4 regions of the Dickeya dadantii NCPPB 898 genome follow, and region 1 is predicted to be linked to each of the others. Evidence: predicted binding sites of a transcription regulator. Region 1 holds the regulator's gene; each other region holds the start of a gene.
What was found. The regulator CRP, encoded in region 1, controls carbon source genes, mostly activating them, when cyclic AMP is high. The targets are predictions, from matches to a motif close to ATGTGANNNNNNTCACAT.
Positions count from the first base shown of each region.

Region 2: DDA898_RS09540 (sugar transporter) is a predicted target of CRP. The motif match lies at 1,162-1,179, and genes of this name have one in related genera.
Region 3: udp (uridine phosphorylase) is a predicted target of CRP. The motif match lies at 1,455-1,472, and genes of this name have one in related genera.
Region 4: pth (aminoacyl-tRNA hydrolase) is a predicted target of CRP. The motif match lies at 1,352-1,369, and genes of this name have one in related genera.

Region 1 is NZ_CM001976.1:4,334,148-4,337,314, reverse strand. Features, by position in the region: gene argD (bifunctional acetylornithine/succinyldiaminopimelate transaminase) at 67-1,290, shown strand; gene crp (cAMP-activated global transcriptional regulator CRP) at 1,379-2,011, opposite strand; gene DDA898_RS19515 (OsmC family protein) at 2,400-2,807, shown strand; gene DDA898_RS19510 (phosphoribulokinase) at 2,853-3,167, opposite strand, start outside.
Region 2 is NZ_CM001976.1:2,052,083-2,055,249, reverse strand. Features, by position in the region: gene DDA898_RS09545 (3-oxoacyl-ACP synthase) at 1-421, opposite strand, end outside; gene DDA898_RS09540 (sugar transporter) at 1,236-2,423, shown strand; gene DDA898_RS09535 (amino acid permease) at 2,504-3,167, opposite strand, start outside.
Region 3 is NZ_CM001976.1:4,550,291-4,553,457, forward strand. Features, by position in the region: gene DDA898_RS20425 (tyrosine-protein phosphatase) at 1-287, opposite strand, end outside; gene udp (uridine phosphorylase) at 582-1,343, opposite strand; gene DDA898_RS20435 (dienelactone hydrolase family protein) at 1,633-2,460, shown strand; gene DDA898_RS20440 (hypothetical protein) at 2,798-3,167, shown strand, end outside.
Region 4 is NZ_CM001976.1:2,449,296-2,452,462, forward strand. Features, by position in the region: gene DDA898_RS11260 (LysR family transcriptional regulator) at 1-653, shown strand, start outside; gene ychH (stress-induced protein YchH) at 882-1,151, opposite strand; gene pth (aminoacyl-tRNA hydrolase) at 1,405-1,992, shown strand; gene ychF (redox-regulated ATPase YchF) at 2,122-3,167, shown strand, end outside.

The sequences.
Region 1 (3,167 bases):
TTTTTTATGCATATTTAATGACTATATTTTCACTCGAAAACCACGGATATCACAACGGGGCAGCAAATGGCGACAGAGAAAGCAGCAGTAACACGGGATACTTACGATAAGGTAATTCTTCCGGTTTATGCACCCGCGCAGTTTGTGCCGGTAAAAGGCAAAGGGAGCCGTGTCTGGGATCAGCAGGGCAAGGAATATATCGACTTTTCCGGCGGCATCGCGGTAACGGCGTTGGGGCACTGCCATCCGGCGCTGGTGGCGGCGTTGAAAGAGCAGGGCGAAACCCTGTGGCATACCAGTAACGTGTTCACCAACGAACCGGCGCTGCGTTTGGCCACCAAACTGATCAATGCCACCTTTGCCGACCGCGTCTTTTTCGCTAACTCCGGTGCGGAAGCCAACGAAGCGGCATTCAAGCTGGCTCGCCATTACGCCATTACCCGCCATAGCCCGTACAAGACCAAGATCATTTCGTTTTATCAGTCGTTCCACGGCCGTACGCTGTTCACCGTTTCCGTCGGCGGCCAGCCGAAATACGCCGATGGTTTCGGCCCGAAACCGGCGGACATCGTGCATGTGCCGTTCAACGATCTGGACGCGGTAAAAGCGGTGATGGATGACCACACCTGCGCGGTGGTGCTGGAGCCGATTCAGGGCGAAGGCGGTATCACGCCCGCTACGCCGGCCTTCCTCAGCGGCGTGCGCGAGCTGTGCGATCAGTATCAGGCGCTGCTGGTATTTGACGAAGTGCAGTGCGGCATGGGCCGCAGCGGCAAGCTGTTCTCTTATATGCATTACGGCATCACGCCGGATATTCTGACCACCGCCAAAGCGCTGGGCGGCGGTTTCCCGATCAGCGCGATGCTGACCACGGAAGAGATTGCGTCGGTGATGGCGGTCGGTACTCACGGCACGACCTACGGCGGCAATCCGCTGGCCTGCGCGGTGGCGGAAGCGGCGCTGGATGTGATCAACACGCCGGAGGTGCTGTCCGGGGTGGTGGATCGTCATGCGCGCTTTGTGTCTGCGCTGGAGCGCATTAATGCGCAGTACGATATTTTCGACGAAATCCGCGGCATGGGTCTGCTGCTGGGCGCGCAGCTGAAACCGGCCTGGCATGGCCGCGCCAGGGATTTCCTGGCCGCATCGGCGGACCTGGGGTTGATGATTTTGGTGGCGGGGCCGGACGTGATCCGTTTTGTGCCGTCGCTGGTGATTACTCCGGAAGAGATCGATCAAGGCATGGCGCTGTTCGGGAAAGCAGTGGAGCAGGTGGTGAAAGGCGCGTAAGCCACGGCTTTTCTCTGCACTAAAACGACAAGAGCGTGCCTGGGCACGCTCTTTTTGATCCGGCTGATTTTGATCCGGTGGATGATAATCAGCGGGTGCCGTACACCACGATGGTTTTACCGTGGGCGGAGATCAGGTTCTGATCTTCCAGCATCTTCAGGATACGACCGACAGTTTCGCGGGAACAGCCGACAATCTGACCGATCTCCTGCCGGGTGATCTTGATTTGCATGCCGTCCGGGTGGGTCATGGCGTCCGGTTGCTTGGCCAGGTTGAGCAGGGTTTGCGCGATACGGCCGGTTACGTCGAGGAACGCCAGGTTGCCGACTTTCTGCGAGGTCACCTGCAGGCGTCGCGCCATCTGCGAGGACAACCGCATCAGAATATCCGGGTTGACCTGAATCAGCTGGCGGAATTTTTTATAGGAAATCTCAGCGACTTCGCAGGCGGTTTTCGCCCGGACCCACGCACTGCGTTCCTGACCATCTTCGAACAAACCAAGTTCGCCGATAAAATCGCCCTGATTCAGATAAGAAAGAATCATTTCCTTGCCTTCTTCATCCTTGATCAGCACGGCAACCGAGCCTTTCACGATGTAGTAAAGCGTCTCTGCTTTTTCACCCTGATGAATCAGAGTGCTCTTCGATGGGTACTTGTGAATGTGGCAATGAGAAAGGAACCATTCGAGAGTCGGGTCTGTTTGCGGTTTGCCGAGAACCATTCGCTGTTATCCTCTGTTGTAATTCACTGCGCAAATCACAGGGCTCAGAGTTCCCTGTACGGCGTGATAACATAGTTATAATTCAATTCCGTCCTGGCGGAATGACGTCAGGGAATATACTGAGGCTGTCTATAACCGTCATACTTCAGGCTGCAGGCGCGTTGGCTTTCCTGCAATCGAATTATTGAGGGTATATCGGATGACGCCAGTAAGCCGGCGGCTGGTCAGGCAGAGGCTCAACGCACACCGGTTTACGCCTTCGTTTGTAACACAGGTTGAGTGTAGTGTCTTGTGTTGTCTCGCTTCAGCATGATTAAGCTCTGATTATCAGACTTTTTTATACATAAGCGGTGTAAAATTTCAAAAATAATTGATTGAGGGCAAACTTATGCAGGCTCGGGTGAAATGGGTTGAAGGGTTAACGTTTCTTGGCGAGTCCGCGTCCGGACATCAACTGCTGATGGACGGCAACGCCGGCGATAAAGCGCCCAGCCCGATGGAAATGGTGCTGATGGCGGCAGGCGGATGCAGCGCCATTGATGTGGTGTCTATCCTGCAGAAAGGCCGCTACGATGTGGCGGACTGCGAAGTGCGCCTGACCTCTGAACGCCGTGAGGAAGCGCCGCGTTTGTTCACCGCCATCAACCTGCACTTTATCGTTACCGGCAAAGGGTTGAACGACAAGGCCGTGGAGCGTGCGGTGTCGCTGTCGGCGGAGAAATACTGCTCCGTGGCGCTGATGCTGGAGAAAGCGGTGACGATCACCCACAGCCACGAAGTGATCGCGCTCGACTAAATCGTCAGGCACGCGGCGGCGAGTTTCGGTGCTCCGCCGCGTCGCTTAGTCAATATGGTTGCCTTCTATTAATCGCTGCACCAGCGGCATCATGATCAGTTCCATCGCCAGCCCCATTTTGCCGCCCGGCACCACCAGCGTGTTGATGTGGGAAATGAACGAGCCCTGCAACATCGCCAGCAGGTAAGGGTAGTCAATGTGGTCCAGCCCCTGAAAATGAATCACCACGAAACTTTCGTCCATTGACGGAATGGCTTTGGCGGCGAACGGGTTAGAGGTATCCACCGTCGGCACGCGCTGAAAGTTGATGTGGGTGCGGGAAAACTGCGGGGTGATGTGGGTGATGTAATCCTCCATCGA
Region 2 (3,167 bases), 2.3 Mb from region 1:
TGTCCAGGCCATTATCCGGCGTCGCCACCAGCTCACGAGCCAGCTTGAGCGCCTGTACCGCGCCGGAACACCCCGAAATAATCTGGTAAGTTTCAATCTGCCGAAACCCCATCGCATGACATGCCTGATTGACACTGCTTGGCAAGAGCGTATCCGGCGTGGCGGACGCTACAATAATAAAATCGATGCGTTCTTTATTGATACCGGCGCTGGAAAGGAGTTTCTTGATTACGATGGTAATTAATTCCGCTGACGACGCGATAGGTTTACCGGTATTCATATTAACTGAAAAATGCCGACCAGTATTCCCAAAAAGCTTTTTAATTAACTCAGGTTTAAATCCGATTTTATTCCCTAACTCCTGATTACTAATAACCGGACCAGGCAAATAGGTTTCCACCGCATTAATATATATGCTCATTGCTGTTCCCTCATCGAAGCTTGTGATAAAGCTCTCACACCTGCTTTTCTTTTGCAACTGCAATTTCACCCATTATTATAAAAACCTATTTCACCTTATGCACGTTACCGCTCCGTAAAATATAATAATTATCAGGGTAATTTTTAGGCACACCAATTTCTTTTTCTATGGACAGGAATAAAGAAATAGTTAAAGAAATATAAAATAAATGAAAATAATGTTAACCAAGAGCGATAAGCTCCTGAAAAAAGCAAAATTCCCGGCATTCCTCCTTAAAATAGAAAACATAAAAAGCACCATGAATTTGCGCCAAAAATATATTCATAAATAATATTTTCTTTGCGCTACAAATAACCAGTCATCAAAATAAACAAATAATCTTTATTTATGTATTTTATTTAAAAACAAACGCAACGAACTAAGAATATTCATTCTTTCTCATAATTTCCAACACCAATTATTGGCAGCGTAATTCTATCCACAATAATATTAAATATTAGGCGGTATCCTGCAATGAATCGCGACATCGGTACCGCCCAAAGCCGCCATCATGCCTTCATTGCATCCCGGCATGGCTCGCCGATAGGTAAGCCCTCAAACCTCACCGCTCACGATAGCGAACGCGGCGCCCCTCGCCGACGACGGTCTTCGCGACTGTGCCGGCCATCGGCGCGGACGCTAAACGTCCGTCGAAAGCAGCGCGCCGAATCACAATTCAGGCCCTGTGCCTCTCGGCTGAAATGTGATCGTAATCGCATTTTGACTTGCGATTGGCTACAATAGAACGCCCGTCACACCCGTTCAGGATCCTGTTATGACATCCGCATCACCCTCGCGCTCCACCGCCTGGCTGCGCGTGGTCACATTGGCTATCGCCGCGTTTATTTTCAACACCACGGAATTTATTCCGGTGGGGCTGTTGAGCGACATCGCCAACTCCTTTGCCATGAAAACCGAAGATGTCGGGCTGATGATCACCATTTATGCCTGGATCGTGGCGGTGGCTTCGCTGATCTGCATGTTGCTGACCAGCGGTATTGAGCGCCGTAAATTACTGATTGGCCTGTTCAGCCTGTTTATCCTCAGCCATCTGCTGTCCGCCGTCGCCTGGAACTTTACCGTGCTGGTTATTTCCCGCGCCGGGGTGGCGCTGGCGCACTCGGTATTCTGGTCGATTACCGCCTCGCTGGCGATTCGCATGGCGCCCCCCGGTAAACGCGCGCAGGCGCTGGGGCTGATCGCCACCGGGTCGTCGCTGGCGATGGTGCTGGGGCTGCCGCTGGGGCGGGTCATCGGTCAGTATCTCGGCTGGCGCGTAACCTTCCTGACCATCGCCGCCGGCGCCACGGTCGCCATGATCCTGTTGGCGCGCCTGCTGCCGTTGCTGCCCAGCGAGCATTCCGGTTCGCTAGGCAGCGTGCCGAAGCTGTTCCGTCGCCCGGCGCTGGTCGGTATCTACCTGCTGACCGTGGTGGTGGTGACCGCGCATTTCACCGCTTACAGCTATATTGAGCCGTTTATCCAGACGGTCGCCGGTCTGCCGGAAAACTTCACCACCCTGATTTTGCTGTTGTTCGGCTGCGCCGGGATCGCCGGCAGTATGCTCTACAGCCGCTACAACGACCGTTTCCCGATTGGCTTTCTGGTGACCGCTATGCTGCTGTTGCTGGCCTGTCTGACGTTGCTGATGCCGTTGTCCGGTTATCCGTTCGGCCTGACGCTGCTGTGTCTGGTGTGGGGGCTGGCGATGATGTCCATCGGGCTGGCAATGCAGGCCAAAGTGCTGTCGCTGGCGCCTGACGCCAGTGACGTCGCCATGTCGATTTTCTCCGGCTTGTTCAACCTCGGCATCGGCGGCGGCGCGCTGCTGGGTAGCCAGGTCAGCCTGCATCTGGGGATGGATAAAATCGGTTATGTCGGCGCGCCGCTGGTGCTGGTGGCGCTGTTCGCCACCCTGCTCAGCGTCTACCGCAGCGTGCGACTGGTACATTCCCGCGTTTGAGTTCCACCGCTTTCGTTCATAAAACGCGCTCATAAAAAAGCCAGTCGATAATCCGACTGGCTTTTTTGTTTACGAAACGGCTACTTATGTTCCGGGAAAGTATGTTCCGGGAAGGTCATGTCGCGGTATTTCACCACCCGCGAACTTTTTACCAACCGGTAACCGAGCCAGATCACCAGAAATAGCGGAATGCCGATGTAAGTCGCCGTCACCGCGTACCAGTCGATCTTGTCAGCCAAAAACGCCTGATAGTTCTGGCCCAGCGTAATAATCAGGCACAGTACGAAAGCAAAGATCGGCCCCAGCGGGAAGAAACCGGAGCGATACGGCAGCGCGTTCAGGTCGAGTCCCTGCATAACGTAACCGCGACGGAAACGGTAGTGGCTGATGGCAATCCCCAGCCAGGCGATAAACCCGGTCATGCCGGAGGTATTCAGCAGCCACAGGTACACGGTCTGGTTGCCGAACATCGACGACAGAAAGCACAGACCGGCCACCACCGTGGTGGCGTACAGCGCGTTGCGCGGCACCCCGCCTTTCGACAGTTTGCCGAAACAGGCCGGCGCCTTGCCTTCCTGCGCCAGCGTAAACAGCATACGGGTCGACGCGTACATGCCGGAATTGCCTGCCGACAGCACCGCGGTCAGGATCACCGCATTCATCACCGCCGCCGCCGACAGCAGCCCGGCGTTCTCGAACACCAGCGTGAACGGACTGACGCTGATGTCTTTCACATCATTACGC
Region 3 (3,167 bases), 220 kb from region 1:
TGCCGCAGCGGATTGGCGGAAACCTGATGATAACGGGCGCCGGACCACAATCGGTCGGGTCGCTGCGAGGCTTCATCCTGATCGCGATAGTCCACCACATGCGCCACCGGCACACTGGCGAGATGGTCGATGTCGCGTTCGCTCAGCATGTCCAGCGCGCCGGAGCGAAACAGCCTGCCACGGCGGACCTGGCGCCCGTCCGCCACGCGGATTCCCCCCAGATCACGGAAATTGACGCCACCTTCAAGCGGCAGCAACGAGGGATGCAGTAATGAGGTTAAAGTCATATTTTTCCCTGTAGTTATAATGTCGAGTAATCAACGCTGAGTCATGAATGCACTGAGTTATGAATGCCAAGCTATCAAGACTGGGCTATCGCTGCTGAGTGGTTACGGTTAACTCACCGTCGGATGATGGAAACCAGCTCGTATTATCAGACCTGACAATTAAATTAGCATGAAGGCGGGCATACAGATGAACCGCGCGTGGGGAAATTCCCACGGAAACTGAAAAAGCGGTACGAGGACGCGGCTGTCTCGTACCGCACGCGCCGGACATATCGCCTGGCGGTTGAATCACACTCAGGCGCTCAGCAGTTTGCGGGCCGCCGACAGCACCACGTTGACGGACGCGTGTTCCGCTTTCTGCATCGTGGCGGTATCGGGAATTTCCTGCTGGGTGCGGTTCACAATCACGCCCGCCACCATGCCGGCACGCAGCCCCTGGCTGGCGCACATGGTCAGCAGCGTGGCGGACTCCATTTCATAGTTCAGCACGCCCATGCTCTGCCATTCCGCCATTGACCCCTGAAAACGGCGCACCACGCGGCCGGTATAGGTGTCGTAACGCTCCTGACCCGGATAGAAGGTATCCGAAGAAGCCGTCACGCCGACATGCAGCGTCGTTCCCGCTTCACGCGCCGCTTCCGCCAGGGCGGAAGTACAGGCGAAATCCGCCACCGCCGGGAATTCCAGCGGCGCAAAGTGCAGGCTGGCGCCGTCCAGACGCACCGCCGCCGTAGTCACCAGCACATCGCCGACCGCGATATGCGGTTGAATGGCGCCGGTGGTGCCGACGCGCAGGAAAGTGCGCACACCCAGCTGCGCCAGTTCCTCTACCGCGATCGACGTCGACGGGCCACCGATACCGGTGGAACAGACAATCACCGGCTTGCCCGCCAGTTCCGCGCGCCAGGAGGTGAATTCCCGATGCGATGCCAGAAATACCGGGTTCTCCATCAACCGGGCGATTTTCTCCACCCGGGCCGGGTCGCCGGGCACAATCGCCAGCGTGGCCCCTTGTAAATCCTGCTTTGTTAAACCGAGATGAAATACATCGGACATAAGCGCCTCCAGGCAACGGTCAGGTACAGAACGATCTTAGCGCACGCACTGCGGCTGTTAAGTGAAGTGCGTCGCTGATTGGAAAGTAACAAACGTCTATTTACATTAATATTGTGATATTAATCACAATTCAGGTTGTAATCACCCGACATTGCGTAGCACAGGCGTGGCACCGATTGCCCTATCTGGTCGCCGGTATTCGCAATACACTACAAAGTTCCTACACTTGCTTAACGCGGGGGGCGGTATCATCCCGCTGACAGACTCCAGTCTTGATAAAGGAAAGGCAATGAAAACCGATGAGCTACTGACTCTCAGAGAGACCACACGGGCATTTTCGCCAGCCGTCATGCCGCTGGCTTCTTCCGCGATTAGTACTGACGCCACCGGGCTGGTTGCCGGCGAAACCACCATCCCTTCGCAGGGCGACAACCTGCCCGCTTATATCGCCAAACCGGAAAAAGCCGCCGGCCTGCTGCCGATTGTGTTGGTGGTGCAGGAAATCTTTGGCGTGCACGAACACATCCGCGATGTCTGTCGGCGACTGGCTAAACAAGGCTATCTGGCGATCGCGCCGGAGCTCTATTTCCGACAGGGAGATCCACAACAGTACGGCGACATTCCGACGCTGATGCGCGAACTGGTCAACACGGTGCCGGACAACCAGATACTATCCGACCTCGACCACACCGCGCACTGGGCGGTGCGTCAGGGCGGCGACGCCAGCCGGCTGGCGATCACCGGTTTCTGCTGGGGCGGCCGCATTAGTTGGTTGTACGCCGCGCACAATCCGCAGTTAAAAGCCGCGGTCGCCTGGTACGGCAAGCTGGTCGCCGAAAAAACGCTGACCTCGCCGCAGCATCCGGTGGATGTGGCGAAAGACCTGAGCGCGCCGGTGCTGGGCCTGTACGGCGGGCAGGATAAGAGCATTCCGCTGGAGCAGGTGGAAACCATGCGTCAGGCGTTACGGGCGGTCAATGCCGATGCGGAGATCGTGGTCTATCCGGAAGCGGATCACGCCTTCCATGCCGATTACCGCGCGACTTACCACGAAGCCTCCGCCAAAGACGGCTGGCAACGGATGCTGGAGTGGTTCGCCCGTTACGGCGTGGTGTAATCGGTTTTCGGATGAAAGCGGAATCCGGCATTCCGCTTTCATCCGCCCTAATGCGCGATGTGCGTTATCAATACGCAATGAGTACGAAACATACGCAACGCGCACTACGCACTACGCATACCACGGTTAACTTCCTCGCATTTTTTAACCCACGCAAAGGCGCATTTTAACGGGCGATATCGTTTTTCCACCCGCGCGCCGCAACCAGCGCATTTTTATGCTCCTCATTGGGGCAGCGACATTGAGACAGCGACGATTCGCTGCTTCCGTTCGCATCATCCCCAGCATGTCGCGTCACACCGACGCACCATGACTCACAAACACATGAGGAATCCCTATGCCCAATGTATTTGCCCAGTACACAGAGAAACAGCCGACAGGCAGTGAATCCTGCGGCGCCTTTTCATTGGCGGCATTAATTAATGCGAAGAATACCGGCCCGCTCAATAGCCCGGCAGGAAGCGATATTTACAACGAAGTCATTCAGGCACAGGCCCATCTCCCAACGGCCTATCCCGCATTGTTCAAGGGAACCGACCCGCGTTCTCTGCCGTCAACCCTTGTAGCGCTGGGGATTGCCAGAGGATTTGCCAACGCCCAGGTTACACATACGTCGGCTATTCCGGCAGCGCTGGCGCCGCTGATCCCGTCAGAAATCACGCGTATCGGTACGACAGCCAGCGTACAGGAGAAGAAAACGGATAAAT
Region 4 (3,167 bases), 1.9 Mb from region 1:
AAGACGCGGTTCAGTCGTCAAAGGCTCCGGCTGGGACATTGAGGTTAATCGTAGAGCGTCTGGCCTTACCGCATGTTATTGAACCTTTATTACCCGCATTCCGCCAGGAATGGCCAAATGTAAACCTGGATATTACTGTCAGTAATCGCCACAACAATTTTATTTCTGAGGGTTATGATGCGGGTATCTTGATCGGTTCATACATTGAGCAGGATATGATTGCGATACGACTTTCCAGGCCTTTTCAATGGGCGGTTTTTGGGGCTCCAGCCTATTTCAAACTACATGGGAAACCTAAAGTCACCAATGATCTTGTTCATCATGAATGTATTCGGTTTCGTCGCCCGGAAAAAGGCGATATTTATCGTTGGGAATTTATTGAGAACAATGAAACAGTACGTATTGACCCGACAGGAGCCATTACGGTCAATGATGGTGAACTTATGCGTAACCTTGCTGTTAAAGGGGTCGGCCTCATCTACTCGTCTACATTCCACACTTCGCGCGAACTGGCAACGGGAAGCCTGGAGCCCGCACTGCTTGACTGTTCCCCAGGAAATGATGGTCTTTTTCTCTATTTTTCGAAAGCAGGCAGAAATCAACCCAAGTTGCGCGCGTTTATTGAGACATGTTCCCGTATAATGAATGTTTAAAATTTATAATATATTTTATGTTTAAAATAATTCAAATTGCAGGACAAGGCTCATTTTAGCCTTGTAATACGGTCCCAAAGCAGCGAAACACAGGGGGACCGAGTAGCAAAGCCAGAGCACCTGCAACTTGAAGTATTATGGGTATAAACATGTCGACGGATAAAGCGACACTGCCGCCATCCGGTTTCCACCAGTTGGCGCTTATTGGATATAGCCGTTACTTGTTAATCAGGGATGCCGTTCGCGACGACAGCGTTTATCAAAGTGCTTCAGCCACCAATAACGATCCGTCACATTTTCCCGTCCACTAATACGCGCGCCCGCCAGCCACAAAATAGCGCCGGCAAAAATAGCCAGTAACTCCACGTAATAGAGCGAACCCGGCAAATTCAATTCAGGCAGCTGATTAGCTATCGAATAAGCTATTCCGGCAATCATAAGCAACATACCTAATCCCATAAATACGTTGCCCATCATCACAGCATTTCTACGTTTCATATTTCACCTCCAGAAATATCCAGTGGAAATAACCAAAATATTGCTGCGTGTCTTTCTGATTTATTCACAGTATAAGCAGCACTTCACTATGGGGTTGCGTGAAGGATCACATGTTGGTGATCAAGTGCCCCTGCGTTACACTAACGGTTTTACCAATTATCCTGATACGTCGTGACCTTAGGCTCCCCTAAAAACGTATCATGTGAGTCGTATCAAATTATGAGTGGTATCAAACTGTGAGTGGTATCAAATTGTGAGTGGTATCAAATTGATTGTAGGTCTGGCGAACCCTGGTGCCGAATACGCCACCACCCGCCATAACGCCGGCGCCTGGTACATTGACCGCCTGGCGGAAGCCTACCGACAGCCGCTGAAAGAAGAGAGTAAATTTTTCGGCTATACCGCACGTCTGTCTATGGCGGGTAACGATGTACGCCTGCTGGTGCCCACAACGTTCATGAACCTGAGCGGCAAAGCCGTAGCGGCGATGGCAACCTTCTATCGCATCCAGCCCGATGAAATTCTGGTGGCGCACGATGAACTGGACCTGCCGCCCGGCGTCGCCAAACTGAAGCTCGGTGGCGGTCACGGCGGCCACAATGGGTTGAAGGATATCGTCAGCAAACTCGGCAACAACCCCAATTTTCACCGTTTACGCATCGGCATCGGCCATCCGGGTGATAAAAACAAGGTGGTGGGATTTGTGCTAGGCAAACCGCCCGCCAGCGAACAGACGCTGATCGATCAAGCGATTGACGAATCATTGCGCTGCACCGATATCCTGATGAAGGAAGACATGATCAAAGCCATGAACCGCCTGCACGCGTTCAAAGCGTCATGATGGGCGATCGGGCGAATCGAGTTCATGCCACATTATGTGTATAATTGGCATTAAGACTGACTTTTTCCATTATGACAGGCTTTTTCCAAACAAAGCCTGATGATTAGTGATTTTTAAGGTGACATAAACATGGGATTCAAATGCGGTATCGTTGGGCTGCCTAACGTGGGTAAATCCACTCTGTTCAACGCGCTGACCAAAGCCGGTATCGAAGCGGCCAACTTTCCGTTTTGTACTATCGAACCCAACACCGGCGTAGTGCCGATGCCGGACCTGCGCCTCGACCAGTTGGCCGAGATTGTCAAACCGCAGCGTACCGTCCCCACCACCATGGAGTTTGTGGATATCGCCGGTCTGGTGAAAGGCGCCTCCAAAGGCGAAGGTCTGGGCAACCAGTTCCTGACCAACATCCGTGAAACCGAAGCCATCGGCCACGTGGTACGTTGCTTTGAAAATGAAAATATCATCCACGTTGCCGGTAAAGTGAACCCTGCCGATGATATTGATACCATCAACACTGAGCTGGCGTTGTCGGATCTGGACACCTGTGAACGCGCGCTGCATCGCGTACAGAAGAAAGCCAAAGGCGGCGATAAAGACGCGAAAGTTGAACAAGCCGCGCTGGAAAAATGCCTGCCGCAGTTGGAAAACGCCGGTATGCTGCGCGCGCTGGATCTAAGCGCGGAAGAGAAAGCGGCGATCCGCTATCTGAGCTTCCTGACCCTTAAACCAACAATGTACATTGCCAACGTTAATGAAGACGGCTTCGAGAACAACCCTTATCTGGATCAGGTTCGCGAAATCGCAGCGAGAGAAGGTTCCGTGGTAGTGCCGGTATGTGCCGCGGTTGAATCCGACATTGCTGAACTTGATGATGAAGAGCGCGATGAATTCATGGCGGAGCTGGGTCTGGAAGAGCCAGGCTTAAACCGCGTAATCCGCGCGGGTTATGAATTGCTGAACCTGCAAACCTACTTCACCGCTGGCGTAAAAGAAGTTCGCGCCTGGACCATCCCGGTTGGCGCCACTGCCCCACAGGCGGCCGGTAAAATTCACACCGACTTCGAAAAAGGGTTTATTCGCGCCCAGACTATCGCCTTTGATGATTTCATCACTTACAAAGGTGAACAAGGCGCCAAAGAAGCCGGTAAAATGCGTTCAGAAGGGAAAGAATA